Regions from separate parts of the Oikeobacillus pervagus genome, predicted to be linked through region 2. Evidence: a T-box and tRNA genes for the amino acid it is inferred to sense, from the RefSeq annotation. Region 2 holds a T-box; the other holds one or more tRNA genes.
What was found. The T-box of region 2 lies ahead of ileS (isoleucine--tRNA ligase). A T-box ahead of a tRNA ligase gene usually reads a tRNA of that ligase, here a tRNA-Ile.
Positions count from the first base shown of each region.

Region 1 (7,870 bases), on a different contig from region 2:
GCCAAATTTTTGTTGGCCCGTTGGTCAAGCGGTTAAGACACCGCCCTTTCACGGCGGTAACACGGGTTCGAATCCCGTACGGGTCATTTGTGAAGATTTTAGCTGTAAACACCTATTTTCCACAAAGGAATGAATGGGTTAATTCAGCAGACTTCATAGTAATGAAAAATGGCGGTGTAGCTCAGCTGGCTAGAGCGTACGGTTCATACCCGTGAGGTCGTGGGTTCGATTCCCTCCACCGCTATAATAGTATAGATTTCGCAGTGGACCCTTAGCTCAGCTGGTTAGAGCAGACGGCTCATAACCGTCCGGTCGTAGGTTCGAGTCCTACAGGGTCCATGTGTACGGAGGAATACCCAAGTCTGGCTGAAGGGATCGGTCTTGAAAACCGACAGGCGGGTTAAACCGCGCGGGGGTTCGAATCCCTCTTCCTCCGCCATTAGCTATTATATGATTTTATCATCGAGGTCGAGTAAGCAGTTTATTCTATGGTTCTGATTACATTAGACTTTCCAAAGTTAGGACAAGCTTTCGGTGATGAAAAATTAGTTTATCGAATTATTATACTTTAATCGTCGCGGGGTGGAGCAGTTCGGTAGCTCGTCGGGCTCATAACCCGAAGGTCGCAGGTTCAAATCCTGCCCCCGCAATTATTGGTCCGGTAGTTCAGCTGGTTAGAATGCCTGCCTGTCACGCAGGAGGTCGCGGGTTCGAGTCCCGTCCGGACCGCCACTTTTTATATTTTTACATGGAGTATGAAGGCTCAGTAGCTCAGTCGGTAGAGCAAAGGACTGAAAATCCTTGTGTCGGCGGTTCGATTCCGTCCTGAGCCATTTAAATGGAGGGGTAGCGAAGTGGCTAAACGCGGCGGACTGTAAATCCGCTCCCTATGGGTTCGGCAGTTCGAATCTGCCCCCCTCCACCATTTAGTAATCACCATTCATTTACTTGTTGTATTTAATTATGTATTTCTTATTATGGCGGTTATGGCGAAGTGGTTAACGCATCGGATTGTGGCTCCGACACTCGTGGGTTCGATTCCCACTAATCGCCCCATATCTTATTGGGCTATAGCCAAGTGGTAAGGCAACGGACTTTGACTCCGTCATTCGTAGGTTCGAATCCTGCTAGCCCAGCCATTTATACTCTTAACGTTCAATGCGGGTGTAGTTTAGTGGTAAAACTACAGCCTTCCAAGCTGTTGTCGTGGGTTCGATTCCCATCACCCGCTCCAAATAATATGGGCCTATAGCTCAGCTGGTTAGAGCGCACGCCTGATAAGCGTGAGGTCGGTGGTTCGAGTCCACTTAGGCCCACCATATCGAATTATTTATTATTCCGCAGTAGCTCAGTGGTAGAGCTATCGGCTGTTAACCGATCGGTCGTAGGTTCGAATCCTACCTGCGGAGTCATTTTACGGAAAGTACTGAAGAAATGAAGAGACTTCGTTTGGCTTCTATAACGAGATTTTGCATTTATCCCGCCTTAACGGGCAGTAAAATCTCCACCTCAAAATGATTTTGAAACAAAGAAGATAGGTGAAGGGTGAAGAACTCCCCCTGAATGAAGTTTCACATTAAAATGCGCCTTTAGCTCAGCTGGATAGAGCAACGGCCTTCTAAGCCGTGTGTCAGAGGTTCGAATCCTCTAAGGCGCGTAAACTCAAAAAACTAATCCTTAAAGTCGGGATTAGTTTTTTTATGTTAGCTTTTAGATGTGAATGATTTACACTCTGGATATTTTTGATCTGCTACAATAATAAGCCTGTTTTTAATTAGGCATAGAAAAGGGAGCGGTTTTAGAAACAATCTCCCTTATTCTATATATAAATTAATCTTCCTTATAAAACCTTTCACCTGTTTCTTTATTGTAGTAAACAACTAGTTTCTTTTTCGTTGTGGGATCAATTGATACTTCATTTGTACGGATAAATCCTGGAGGAATTTTATTTCCATGTTTATTTTTAAAACGACGGTCCCAAATAAGCCAGGACCCAATGATTAAAATGATCAGAATGAAGAGTTGTATCCCGAAATAGCCCAAAACCCATTCCATTTTTGTCTACTCACTTTCCACTGTGACAGCTGTTCCATATGCTACGATTTCACTCATATTTTGACCGATTTCTCCTGAATCGAATCGCATCATAATGATGGCATTTGCCCCCATTGCTGTGGCATTTTCCACCATTCGATCAATGGCTTGTTTTCTCGCATCTTCAAGCATTTCAGTGTATTGATTAATCTCCCCACCGACTAGGCCTTTTAATGAAGCGACAATATCTTTTCCAATGCCTCGAGCTCTTACGGTTAATCCGAAAACAGGACCTTTAATTTCAGTAATTTTGTAATTGGCAATTTTTTCAGTTGTGACGATGATCATGAGATAGTCCCCCCATTATCGTATTTATAGATTATATTACCAGTGTTGGGGAGTGAATACCATCTATTTCATGTGTTTAATTTTTGGAGTTTTTTCATCATGTAATTTACGCTTGTCAATCAAAATACTCTGCTCCAAAATATTGAAGCAAAGATTCTTAAATGATACTCTAATCAAGGTCTTGGGTAATATTTCATTCCCAAATCATAAATACTAGCAAAAAGTTGCGTGGTCTCAAAAAGGTTTACGATGAGCCATAAAGTGAGGAAAACTGTAAACCACTTTTGTTTTTCTTTTGTTAAAAGGGTAGAGAATATTCCAGCTAATAAAATAAATACAAAGTTAAAATGTGTGCTATATAAAGCGGCACTGCGCAAACCAAATTGAGCTACTCCATGTAATACAAGTGTGGCCAATAAGATAGAACCAAGTAGAAGCACAAATCGATTTCTACGTTTCTTCCAAATAGTATAAATACTAATCAATAAAATGGAAGCGACAATGAAAGATGGTAGCCATTTTACTTGTCCAGATTGGAAAAAGGCATCACGTATCGACTCATCAATTAGCGGTGGAAAAATGGCTGGGTAAAGTAAATTGGTAAAGACTTTTCCAGGTAACTCTAATAAAGAATATTTATCTGTAAATTTGCCTGTATAATCATTGAAGAAATGAAAGGCATCTAAAATGTGAGGTCCACCCCCACCGAATAGTAGAACAAAATAAAAGAGTGCACAAAAAATAAAAAGATGTTGGATTTTCTTTGACCAAGACATTTTCTCAAGTAATAATTGCGCAAAATAAAGGTATATATTTGTGATGGTCGTCCCAATTAGTAAGATTCCTGCTAAGGCACTATGAAAAGCTGATTGAGTTTTTTTGGTTTGAACTAAGAATAAAAATAATAATAGTGAAAATTGACCTAAGAAATACCGTTCAATATTCAGTGCGAAAAAGATCTGTTCCCAAGAAAGGATGAAAATGATTCCAATTAATATTTTTACTTTCAACGTAACGGCAAAGTCATTTAGTATTTTCATAACAAAAAAAGTGTTAACGGACATGAATAGCGTTTGAATCTGTGCTAGGTATAAACCATATATCGTTGGGTGGCTTTGTAATGCATCGGTCCCAAAGATTAGTTTGATAGGGAATACAAAAGGAGACAAAAAATTACGAAATAAAAAATGCCTTAAATCGGCTGCTGTTCCATAAAACCAATCTCCTTTGAAAATAATACCTGTGTCACTATCAAAGAGAATGTCGAATTTCCCTGTGTTATAAAATACATTTGTTTTTAAATAGTAGAAAATAGTTAAAGTAGTGTATAGCAAGTAGGAAATGATAGTAAACCAAATCGCTAGTTTGTTTTTCCTATAAAAATCATAAAGCATTCTAATATCCTCCATATGTAAATTTAATCTTCTCATTGTAGACAAGGGCTATTCATTTATATTAAAGTAAAATAATGGCCTACTATATATAATGTATACTTATGTTGAAGCGATTTTTTCTCTCATTTAAAATACCATAGTTGCAATATAAGGTGAAGGTGAAAAATGGAAACCGTGTATAAAAAAAAGTTTGAGACCATTAGTTTGCTGTTTATTCAACTTCGTCCAAAGCAATGGACGAAAAACTTACTTATATTTGCCGCGCCTATTTTTTCTTTGAAAATTGTTACCTTACTATCATTTATTCAATCAGTCGTCGGCTTTTTTCTCTTTTGTTTCGTTTCTGGGTGTGTCTATATCCTAAATGACTTCATGGACCGAGAAGCAGATAGTATGCATCCCATAAAGAAACATAGGCCAATGGCTTCTGGTCGGTTAAACCCGTATATGGCTATTTGCTTTGGTCTTTTTTTATTAATAGGTTCGCTCATTGGTTCATACATACTAAATCCCTTTTTTATGTTGTTATTATTAGCCTATTTTATCTTAAACTTGCTTTACTCCTTGAAACTGAAGCATGTTGTTATCATGGATATTATGATTATTGCAATGGGATTTGTCTTCCGTGCAATTGGTGGTGGAATTGTGATTCAGGTTCCATTTACCCCATGGTTTCTTCTTTGTACAATGTTAATTTCGCTATTTTTAGCCATAAGTAAAAGAAGACATGAGCTATTACTATTAAATAAGGACAAGGGGACACACCGAAAAGTATTAGAAAGTTACTCATCGCAATTGTTGGATCAATTAAATACAATTGTTGCGACATCTACCATTATTAGCTATTCATTATTTACTTTCTTTTCAGGACGGACAATTCAATTAATGTGGACGATTCCTCTTGTTATATATGGGATTTTCCGCTATCTCTATTTAATTCATATGGAGGATAAGGGGGGCTCGCCTGAGAAAGTATTATTTGAAGATCGACATATTTTAGTAACAGTTGGTTTATATGCTATTACTGTGTTTATGATCTTGTATTTTTTTGATTAATTGGATTGAAAGAGTGAACAAAATGAAAAATATTTTACTGATTTTATTCTCTGTCTTCCTTAGTTCTATGGGACAAATTGTTTTGAAATATGGAGCGGTGAAAACAGTTGATCAACCGAAATCGATGGAGATTATGAACTTTTTAAGTCCGATTAACATAACAGGTCTATTCTTATACGGACTTAGTGCGTTGGTCTGGATGGTTGTTTTAAGAAAAGTAGAATTAAGTTATGCTTATCCAATGGTGAGTGTTGGTTATGTTTTGGTCTTTGTATTTTCCTATTATTTATTTGGGGAATCATTAAGTATGAACCGGATTATAGGCATGGTATTTATTATGATAGGAATTATTTTTATTTCAAGATCGTAAAATTGCTAAAATTTTGGTTAGGTGGAGAGTATGACTATACTGTATATCATAACGCCATTTCTTGCATGGCTTATCGCAGGCACGCTAAAATTCATTATTAATTATATTCGATTTGGAAAAGAAGCACTGAGTTTAGTTGGAAATGGGGGATTTCCCAGTACCCATACAACAGTAGTAGCGAGTGAGCTTATGCTAATCGGTTTTCGCGAGGGATTTACAACCCCGTTATTTGGATTAGGGTTAACGTTTCTTTTTATTACGATTATTGATGCTAAGGGAATTAGACGTACTGTTGGAAAACATGCAGAAACTCTAAATGAACATGTTTTTAATGGTAAAAAGAAACTGAGAGAAAGACAAGGACATAATAGAGTTGAAATTATGGGAGGACTTGGACTAGGAATTCTTATTGGATATATTATGAGTGTATTAAGCTGATATGTTTAAGATTATGTTTTAATAAAAAAACCAGGTATTTCTTACAGAATACCTGGTTTTTTACTTATATCTTAATTTTAGAAGTACTTTTAATATCATAGTAGAAATAGGCGATGATCACCGCTAAATAAATACTAACAGCCGGAGCGGTATAGACATGTCCTGCAAAATTAGCAATCCCTAATCCTAGTACAATACTAGAAATAAGCATTGTGTTTTTTGGTAGAAAGACATCCGCCAAATGTTTAAGCGCCCACACAGCAGAATAAATAAATAAAAAGACTAGTGGAAAGAAATAAAGGATTGTCCCTATTGGACCAGTGGAATAAAAAATATCGAAATAATCCATTTCAATCATTTTCGCTTCTTTTTTGTAATTTCCTGCATATCCCATTCCCATTATTTTTTGTGAAACTGGGGAAGATTGATAATACTTTTTATATTTATTGAGATAAATATCTCTACTACTAAGTATAAGGCTTTCTACTTGTTTTTTGCTTTTTTCCTTTTCCTTTTTCTTTTCCTCTTTTGTTTTTGGTTGAGGATCGTCTGCTTTATCCGTATCCATTCCAATAAGTTCCATATGTGAATAGGTATTTTTATATACTGGAGTGAACGGTGTGCTGATCGCAATCACAACAATAAGGAAAAATAGAACGAGAGCATTTAACTTAAGGTTGGCAGTTGGCATTTTCTTTCTAAACATGGCGACAACTACGCTTAGTAAGCCCATGAATAATGTGATAAATAAAGCCCCTAGACCGACTTTTGTCCCTAACATAATGAGAGAAAAACCTGAAAGTAGAACTGGAATCCAATAATAAGAAGTTTGGATGTTATTTGTTCTAATGATGGCAAAATAGGTAACAATTGGCAGTATAATAGCGAGGATTGCACCTATTTCATTTCCTGCAAAGAACCATCCGGTAAAACCAATTTTTGTCCATTGGTAACTTTTTAAGCTAGTTCCTGTCAGAATGGAGATGAGCATGACTAAGCCAATGATTAATGCACTCCATACAATATTGCGCAAAAAGAATTTAAAGAGTGAATCTTTGTTGGAAAAGTATTTGTATATAAAAATAAAGTTTAACAATACAATATTAAAATAACTGATTTTGATAAAAAATTTAATTTCATCGAAAAGCGCAAAATTTGGTTTTTGAGAAAAGTTAATTCCTAAATTCCCTAATACAAAAATTCCCCAAATAACCACATAAATTGTTGCCCATTTTGCAAAAGGTACTTTCTTGTAAAATGAAGCCATAAAAAGCAAACTGGCAAGCATGTAGATCATTCTTATAACGATTCCAACAGTTGCACTAGAATGGAGTTGAACAATAGTAAAAGTAGTTAAAACATCAATGATTGGTTGTAACGAGATAAAATAAAAAAAAGCTAGTATTATTTTTTCATGGTTTTTCTTTTGTAATGGTAGCATGATTTCCTTCCTATTCTGATTTCTAAAATATTCCCTCATCAATGATTATTCCCATTCTTGATGATAGTTCCACTTTATAGAATACAATATCTTTAACAGTAGGTAAACGCTAAATTCGACCTGAATAGACATACAAGTAAAATTATACTAGAATGGTTCCTCCTTTGCCTTTATATTGTTGGAAGTTATATGTATAATAAGGACTTACTTATAACACGAAAGAGTGGAAAATTCATTATGAAGAAAAAGTATCTCCCAATAATCCTTATTATGCTGTTATCTTTTGGTTTACATTTGTTCTTTCTTGTAGAGCATCCGGGTTTTTTTGATAAGTATGGAAGTAGAGACGCAGGAGAATATGATAAAATGGCCCAACGGCTTGTATATGATGGTTATTATGGGTATAATGCCGATCAGCCTAATGCGTATGTAACTCCATCGCATCCGATTTATTTAGCCGGGAATATCCTTTTAGCTGATTTCCTCCATATTGATCATCTATTTTTAGTGAAAATTTCTAATATGATTTTAAATATGCTTGCTCTTTTTGCTCTTTATTTAACTGCAAAAATGTTATTTAAAAATGAATGGATGGCTTGCTTAACGGCCTTATTATATGGAACTTACTTAGCACCTTTACATTTTTTCCGTTCGTTATTAACGGAAAGCCCAGCGATTAACTTTTTTATCTTTTCTATTTTTTGTTATGTGTTGGCAGTGAAAAAAAATCAATGGAGATACCATGTGTTATTTGGGATCATCGCATCGATTACCTTAATGTTTCGTCCG
Region 1 is NZ_JAUSUC010000017.1:123-7,992, forward strand. It holds tRNA gene J2S13_RS08140 (tRNA-Glu) at 15-86, shown strand; tRNA gene J2S13_RS08145 (tRNA-Met) at 171-244, shown strand; tRNA gene J2S13_RS08150 (tRNA-Ile) at 266-339, shown strand; tRNA gene J2S13_RS08155 (tRNA-Ser) at 347-439, shown strand; tRNA gene J2S13_RS08160 (tRNA-Met) at 577-650, shown strand; tRNA gene J2S13_RS08165 (tRNA-Asp) at 656-732, shown strand; tRNA gene J2S13_RS08170 (tRNA-Phe) at 761-833, shown strand; tRNA gene J2S13_RS08175 (tRNA-Tyr) at 841-925, shown strand; tRNA gene J2S13_RS08180 (tRNA-His) at 981-1,056, shown strand; tRNA gene J2S13_RS08185 (tRNA-Gln) at 1,065-1,139, shown strand; tRNA gene J2S13_RS08190 (tRNA-Gly) at 1,161-1,234, shown strand; tRNA gene J2S13_RS08195 (tRNA-Ile) at 1,243-1,319, shown strand; tRNA gene J2S13_RS08200 (tRNA-Asn) at 1,338-1,409, shown strand; tRNA gene J2S13_RS08205 (tRNA-Arg) at 1,584-1,657, shown strand; gene J2S13_RS08210 (hypothetical protein) at 1,831-2,055, opposite strand; gene J2S13_RS08215 (YbjQ family protein) at 2,062-2,382, opposite strand; gene J2S13_RS08220 (DUF6080 domain-containing protein) at 2,556-3,776, opposite strand; gene J2S13_RS08225 (decaprenyl-phosphate phosphoribosyltransferase) at 3,942-4,832, shown strand; gene J2S13_RS08230 (EamA family transporter) at 4,855-5,202, shown strand; gene J2S13_RS08235 (divergent PAP2 family protein) at 5,233-5,640, shown strand; gene J2S13_RS08240 (O-antigen ligase family protein) at 5,705-7,081, opposite strand; gene J2S13_RS08245 (ArnT family glycosyltransferase) at 7,448-7,870, shown strand, end outside.
Region 1: it encodes a tRNA-Ile, which carries the amino acid that the T-box ahead of ileS (isoleucine--tRNA ligase) is inferred to sense. The anticodon was not compared.

Region 2 (7,870 bases):
TAGCAAACTTCTTTTGCTTTTTTCCTACACCCTTGAACGTCTCACTGTACTTTCTTAAAAGGTGAATCTTTATTTTTTTATATAGGGCTCCGTTTAAACTTGGCAATTGATTCCTGCTGCAGGCGCCCTTTTCTTACCATTAACCGCGGTCTTACAAAAAAACCTCTTTGTTTTCTCAAAGAGGGTACACTGGGTCAGTCACTCTATTACTCGAGCGCTCCCCTTGTTCCCCTTTGTTAGCCTCTCGGACTACAATTAAAGGGTTATTTATTTATCGTAAATACTTACTTGATCCAATTGATCGACTTCCTCTAACTCCACGACAATTTTTTCTCCTCTTGAAGTGGGAATATTCTTTCCAACATAATCAGCCCGAATTGGAAGTTCTCGATGTCCTCGATCTACAAGAACGGCTAACTGAATAAGTGAGGGTCTACCGAAATCCATCAATGCATCCAATGCTGCTCGAACAGTCCGACCTGTAAATAATACATCGTCAACGAGAATGACCGTTTGATTCGTAATATCTGTTGGAACTTGGGAACCTTTTACTTCTGGTTCATTCGTTTCACCTTTTATCGTTAAATCATCACGATATAAGGTAATATCGATTTCACCAACTGGAACTTCCTCACCTTCAATTTGCTGGATTCGTTCAGCTAGTCTTTTTGCCAAATAAATTCCTCTCGTGCGAATACCGACAATCACACAATTTTCAATTCCTTTATTTCGTTCAATGATTTCATGGGCAATTCTCGTCAATGCTCGCCTTATGGCTGGCTGGTCGAGTACAATTGCTTTTTGCATTCATCCTTCACCTCTTTCCTTTATAGGAAACGGTCCTATGTAACAAAAAATCCTCTCACCAATTTGGCGAGAGGGAAAATTTACACAGCTAGCGCGTAAATGATTAGATTAAGGCGTCCTTAATCTTTCCGTTTCCTTCTCAGCCTCTCTGGACTGTATTAAAGGCTCTTATTGAACTGTTATTATCTTAATGTTTATTGAGAAATTTGTCAATGAGATTGTCGTAAAAAATCTAAAACCTTTGTAAACTCATTGGGTAATGGCGCTTCGAACTCTAGATACTCTTCTGTTCGTGGATGTTTAAATCCGATGATTCCGGCATGTAACAATTGTCCGTCAGTTTGTAATGTTTTTCTCGGACCATACTTAGGATCCCCTGCTAATGGAAATCCAATATATTTCATATGCACACGAATTTGATGGGTTCTACCAGTTTCAAGTTTACATTCAACCCATGTAAAAGAAGAGAATCGTTCTAATACATGAAAATGGGTCACAGCATGTTTTCCATTATCCACAACAGCCATGCTTTGGCGATCTTTAGGATCACGTCCAATAGGTGCATCAATGGTGCCTGCATCATGAGAAATATTTCCGTGAACAATGGCCTGATATTTCCGTGTAACCGTTCTGTCTACCAATTGCTGAACTAATTTTTCATGTGCAAAATCATTTTTTGCAATCATTAACAAACCTGACGTATCTTTATCAATTCGGTGCACAATCCCCGGTCTTAAAATTCCATTCAAGGTGGATAAATGATCACTATAGGCCATTAAACCATTGACTAATGTTCCACTGGAATGACCAGGTGCTGGATGAACAACCATCCCTTTAGGTTTATTGACAACTAATACATCCTTATCTTCATAATAAATATCAAGATCCATTTCTTCCGGCTCGATATGTATTGGTTCAGGTTCTGGTGTCGTAATCGTGACACGATCATCTGTGGAGCATTTATAATTTGGTTTGACCGTTTGTCCGTTTACTTTAATAAATCCTAATTTAATCCATTCTTGCACTTGACTTCTTGACCATTCCCTATTTAGACTTGAAACCAATTTATCAATCCGTTGATTTTGTTGCTGTTCAGGAATGATGTGTTCGACTATTTCCATTTGCTTTCTCCTTTTCTTCCCGATCTTCTTTAAACATGGCGACCATTAGTAACACGACACCAATCGTTAATGCAGAATCAGCAATATTGAAGATTGGAAAGTCATAACTAAAAATGTACGTATTAATAAAGTCCACTACTTCTTGACGAAATACCCGGTCGATAAAATTCCCCAAAGCTCCACCTAATAAAAAGGCTAAACTTATTTTCATTAGTGGCTTATCTTTCGCATAATGGTTCATGTAATAAATAATTCCGATCATAACGATTACAGTAATAATATAAAACAACCACATTTGACCCTCTAACATTCCCCACGCCGCCCCACGATTTCGATGGGATGTAATGTAAAAAAAGTTAGGGATGATTTCGATTTGCTCCCCAATGTTCATTTTTTGAACGATAAGCCATTTAGTCCATTGATCTAAGAGTAGAACAAATAAGGCAATAATATAGTACACAAAGGAAACCTCCATTTAAATCTTAATAAAAAATGATTTCCTCTGCATTTTATCATAAAATTTTTTCCAGCTACAATGATTTCGGATGAATACTAAAAGATTCCTTGATGCCAAAAAAGAATTTACCACAAAATATCGGACCTTTAAGGCAGTGATCATCCACACCTATCTTCTTATATTCCAACATTTTGAGGAGGAGGTTTTACTGCCCGTTAAGGTGGGATAAATCTAAGATGTCCTCTTTTCCTTAATAAAAACTCTTCCTTCCATAATGTTGAATACACTGATCCCAATCGTCCAATGTTTGAATTGTAGGGAGTTGTTCTACCCATTCATATGGAATTGGTTGACCGCTATTTTCACAAAAACCATAATGCCCATTTTTTATTTTTTGAAGTGCCCTTTTAATATCTAATTTTTCTTGGTCAATATATACTTGAATTTCTTCCCGATTTGAGGTGACATCTGATAGTTCTTCATACATTTCTTGCAACTGATTGTAAATCTGTTCGAATTTTTGTTCCATCATCATCCCTCCATATCATTATTATCCCTAAGAATAGAGAGGACTTACGATGAAAGAAAAAGAAGCTTTGGATAATATTATCCAAAGCTTCTTTTTTTAATTACTGATTCTTTTTAACAAAATCTTTATTCAAAGCTGTTTTCAAATAAGCTAGATTATTGGCAAGTATAATGCGTCTCGATTACTTCAGCACAACGAGGACATAAAGTTGGATGATTTTCATTCTGACCGACATCTGGTGTTACAATCCAACAACGCTCACATGTTTCACCTTCTGCCTTTTCAATCACGATAGACGCATGTTCTAACGCTAAGGCTTCTTTCGGTGCAACTTCTAAATCTCCAGCCACTTCTAAGTTCGAAACGATAAATAATTGTTTCAAATCTTCTTTAATGGAGTCAAGAAGAGACTTCATTTCCTCATTCACATATAAGATGACTTTTGCGTTTAAGGATTTTCCGATGACTTTGTTATTTCTAGCTTCTTCAAGTGCCTTTAGAACATCATCCCGCAATGCCAAAAATTGATTCCATTTTTCTTCTAGTTGTTGAGCATTTGGTAATTCCTTATATGTCGGCATATCTGTTAGCTGAACACTTTCTTCTTGAACACCCGGGATGAATTGCCATACTTCATCAGTCGTGTGAGAAAGAATTGGTGACAATAATTTCGCTAAAGATACTAAGCATTCATATAAAACGGTTTGAATCGCTCGACGATCTTCATGATTAACAGGTTCAATATAAAGAATATCTTTGGCAAAATCTAAATAGAAAGAACTTAAATCGACTGTACAGAAATTATTGATCGCATGATAGATGGCAGCATACTCAAAATGTTCATATGAATGATGAACTTCTTTAATCAAATGATTTAATTTCACTAACATGAATTGATCCACTTCGCGAAGTTCTTCATATGCTACAGCATTTTCTTTCGGATCAAAATCAGCAAGGTTTCCGAGTAAGAAGCGGAATGTATTACGAATTTTTCTATATACTTCAGCAACCTGTTTTAAAATCGCATCAGAAACCCGCACATCTGCTTGATAATCAACAGAAGCCACCCATAGACGTAGAATATCTGCCCCTAATTGATTCATCACTTTAGCTGGTACAACGACATTTCCTAATGATTTACTCATCTTGCGGCCTTCCCCATCAAGTGCAAATCCATGGCTTAATACTCCTTTATATGGAGCTTTCCCTGTAACCGCAACAGCCGTTGATAAAGAGGAATTAAACCATCCACGGTATTGATCTGAACCTTCTAAATATAAATCAGCTGGACGTTGGAGCTCTTCACGTTCAACTAGGACAGCTTGATGAGAAGAACCTGAATCAAACCACACATCCATAATGTCCATCTCTTTTGTAAATTCGCCATTCGGGCTTCCTGGATGAGTAAATCCTTCTGGTAATAAATCCTTCGCTTCTCTTTCAAACCATACATTTGAACCGAATTCACGGAACAAATCAGAAATATGTTGGACCGTTTCGTCTGTAATAATGGCTTCCCCATTTTCCGCATAGAACACTGGAATTGGAACTCCCCACGCACGTTGACGAGAAATACACCAATCTCCACGATCCCGTACCATGTTGAATAATCTTGTTTCTCCCCATGCTGGTACCCATTTCGTTTCTTTCACCGCTTGTAATAATTCATCGCGGAATTTTTCAATCGAAGTAAACCATTGGGCAGTTGCACGGTAAATAACAGGTTTCTTCGTCCGCCAATCATGTGGATAGGAGTGAGTAATGAATGTTAATTTTAATAAGGCTCCCACTTCTTCCAGTTTTTCTGTCACAGGTTTATTCGCTGCATCATAAAACAATCCTTCAAACCCAGGAGCTTCTGCTGTCATATGACCTTTATCATCGACAGGACAAAGCACATCAAGACCATATTTCTTTCCAATAAGAAAGTCATCTTCCCCGTGTCCTGGTGCCGTATGTACGCAACCAGTACCAGAATCAGTTGTGACATGTTCCCCTAGCATTACTAATGAATCACGGTCATATATCGGGTGTTTCGCCACGACATACTCCAACTCAGATCCTTTAACCTTTTTCGTTACTTGTAGATCTTCCCATTCCAACTCCTTCTTAACCTCTTCAAGTAAATCTTCAACAATGACAAACTTTTCTTCATTCACGCTTGCGACCACATAAGTTAAGTTAGGATGTACAGAAATCCCTAGGTTAGCTGGAATTGTCCAAGGAGTTGTCGTCCAAATAATGATTTTCGTGCCCTCTTCTAACACGCCTTTTCCATCTTTTACGTCGAACGCAACATAGATAGATGGTGAGCGTTTATCTTTATACTCAATTTCAGCTTCAGCAAGAGCAGATTCACTAGAAGGAGACCAATATACTGGTTTTTTTCCTTTATAGATATAGCCCTTCTTCGCCATTTCCCCAAACACTTTAATTTGTTGTGCTTCAAAAGCAGGTTTTAATGTAATGTATGGGTTTTCCCAGTCTCCACGTACTCCCAATCGTTTAAACTGTTCCCTTTGATTATTGATTTGTTCATAAGCATATTTTTCACAAAGTTTGCGGAATTCCGCAACGGTCATTTCTTTTCGTTTGACCCCTTTATTTGTTAAAGCTTGCTCAATTGGAAGTCCGTGAGTGTCCCACCCCGGAACATATGGTGCGTGAAAACCACTCATTGATTTGTAGCGAACAATAAAATCTTTTAAAATTTTATTAAGCGCGTGCCCCATATGGATGTCTCCATTAGCATAAGGGGGGCCATCATGTAATACAAAAAGGGGACGTCCTTTTGTCCGTTGTTGTACCTTTTCATAAATCTTCATTTCTTCCCATTTTTCTTGAATTTCCGGCTCACGTTTCGGAAGATTCCCACGCATTGGGAATTTCGTTTTTGGCATTAATAAAGTATCTTTAAACTCCATCCTCATAACCTCCTCTAATAGGTTCCTAATACATATGTTTCCAAAAATAAACTGATTCAACCATTTTCCTTATTCAAAAACACGATGATAGAAAATAGGTTTATTTAAAACAATAAAAAAAGCCTTCCAATCCCTATAAAGGGACGAGAAGGCTTACCCGCGGTACCACCCAAATTGGTAAACATATCTTGTTTACCCACTTAACATTCTTAACGTGAATGCGTCGCTATCATCTACTAGTCATCATACGTTCGAATCAAGTACTCAAGGGTGATTTTCCATTTCCCGGCTTATACTAGGCTTCCACCTTCCCTAGTTCGCTGTTGTATGACAATTATAAGCTTAAGGAATGTACTCTCCCTATCATCGTATACTCTTTAAATTCAGCTCTTAATTTCTCATTATAAAAAATGAAATCATGATTCGTCAAGATTAACGTTCTTCTTCTTGCAAACTGGTTAGCTCCGTTGCATCCACTTCAAATTCCATTAAATGATCCCAATCATCATTATTTAATAAATCTAACTGGGCTTCAATTAACATTTTAAAACGGGTACGAAATACTTTGGACTGCTTTTTCAAATCTTCAATCTCAATCGCAATTCTGCGAGCTTTCGATAGCGCTTCATTGATAATGCGGTCTGAGTTCTTCTCAGCTTCCTTAATAATTAACTTTGCTTCTTTATGAGCATTACTTTTTACTTCTTCAGCAGCTTCTTGTGCAACTAAAATGGACTTATTTAAGGTTTCTTCAATATTGGTGAAATGACCTAGTCTATCGTTTAATGATTCTAGTCTTTCTTCCAATTCCTTTTTTTCACGAATAATAAGTTCATAATCTTTAATCACTTGATTTAAAAACTCATTTACCTCATCTTCATCATAACCGCGAAAACCCCGACTAAATTCTTTGTTATGTATGTCTAACGGCGTTAAAGGCATTTAGCCACCTCCAAGCAAAACTCTAATGTATATTATAATGGTTTTTCGACGAATTGTGGGGGAATTCCTGCAATTTTTAGAAATTAATTCATTGTTCCTATAGTTATTCGCCATTTTTCTTTTTTAGTCTTCCCATTAACTGACATAATCCTACTTCTTCCAATTCCTCTTACTGAAATGACATCGCCTTCATCACATTCAAATGAAGTCTCTTCTACAGTCGTCCAATTTACTTTTACAAGCCCTGACTTAATTTGGTTTTGTACTTTTTGTCTTGATTGATGGGTAAAGGAGGAAAGAATGGTATCCAATCGTAAAGAACTTGTTGTAATCATACGTTCCCTCCATATCTCCTTTGTCTGAACAGCTTCATGTAGTGGCTTTTCCTCTAATGTTATAGAGGCTCTCCCAATTTGATCTAGATTCATTTTCACATAATCTTTGATTTCATTTGTAACGAAGAATTGGAAACAATCTCCATCCGCCAATATGTCTCCGTATTTTTCACGTCGTAACCCCAATCCCATAAGACTTCCAAGTACATTTCGATGCTCGAGGACAATAAACTTTTTTGGATATGTAACCTCAAACAATATTAGATTAAAATCGCCTTCTTCTGGGGAAAAATATTCAGGAAAAATTAGGGCTCGCTTCCTCTCTGCTTGCTCAGTACCACCAAAAAAAGAAACCGATATCTCTCCGTGATTTCCGACGATTGACTGAACAATCTTCTGTTCTCTCGGGTCAAGAAAATCAGTGAGCTTAGGGGCATATTGAGATTCCACTATCTGTTTCCAACCTAAAACCTTGTCAATAAATTCGTGTTCTTCTGGGCGAAAATGTTGATAAATAGTCATTGTTCTCTCTCCAAATTACAGTTATACCTTTTTTCTGCCACCTGCCTGTGACGTACGGCTAGTTTTATTTTATGAAAAAAGGAAGCCGGTTCCCAACCGTTCGCTTCCTTTCATGTCTTTTGATTTTTTGTATAAAAGCGGAATACATGAACTTTTGGATGGAGGAATGTCCTTTTCATTAAAACCAAAAATATAGTTGTTGTACCCCTTTTTTGGCTAGGTTCAACACAATA
Region 2 is NZ_JAUSUC010000014.1:3,847-11,716, reverse strand. It holds gene J2S13_RS07155 (hypothetical protein) at 1-106, opposite strand, end outside; gene pyrR (bifunctional pyr operon transcriptional regulator/uracil phosphoribosyltransferase PyrR) at 268-807, opposite strand; gene J2S13_RS07145 (RluA family pseudouridine synthase) at 1,017-1,928, opposite strand; gene lspA (signal peptidase II) at 1,900-2,403, opposite strand; gene J2S13_RS07135 (TraR/DksA family transcriptional regulator) at 2,636-2,914, opposite strand; gene ileS (isoleucine--tRNA ligase) at 3,070-5,838, opposite strand; T-box leader at 5,975-6,214, opposite strand; gene J2S13_RS07125 (DivIVA domain-containing protein) at 6,271-6,780, opposite strand; gene J2S13_RS07120 (YlmH family RNA-binding protein) at 6,864-7,637, opposite strand; gene J2S13_RS07115 (YggT family protein) at 7,816-7,870, opposite strand, start outside.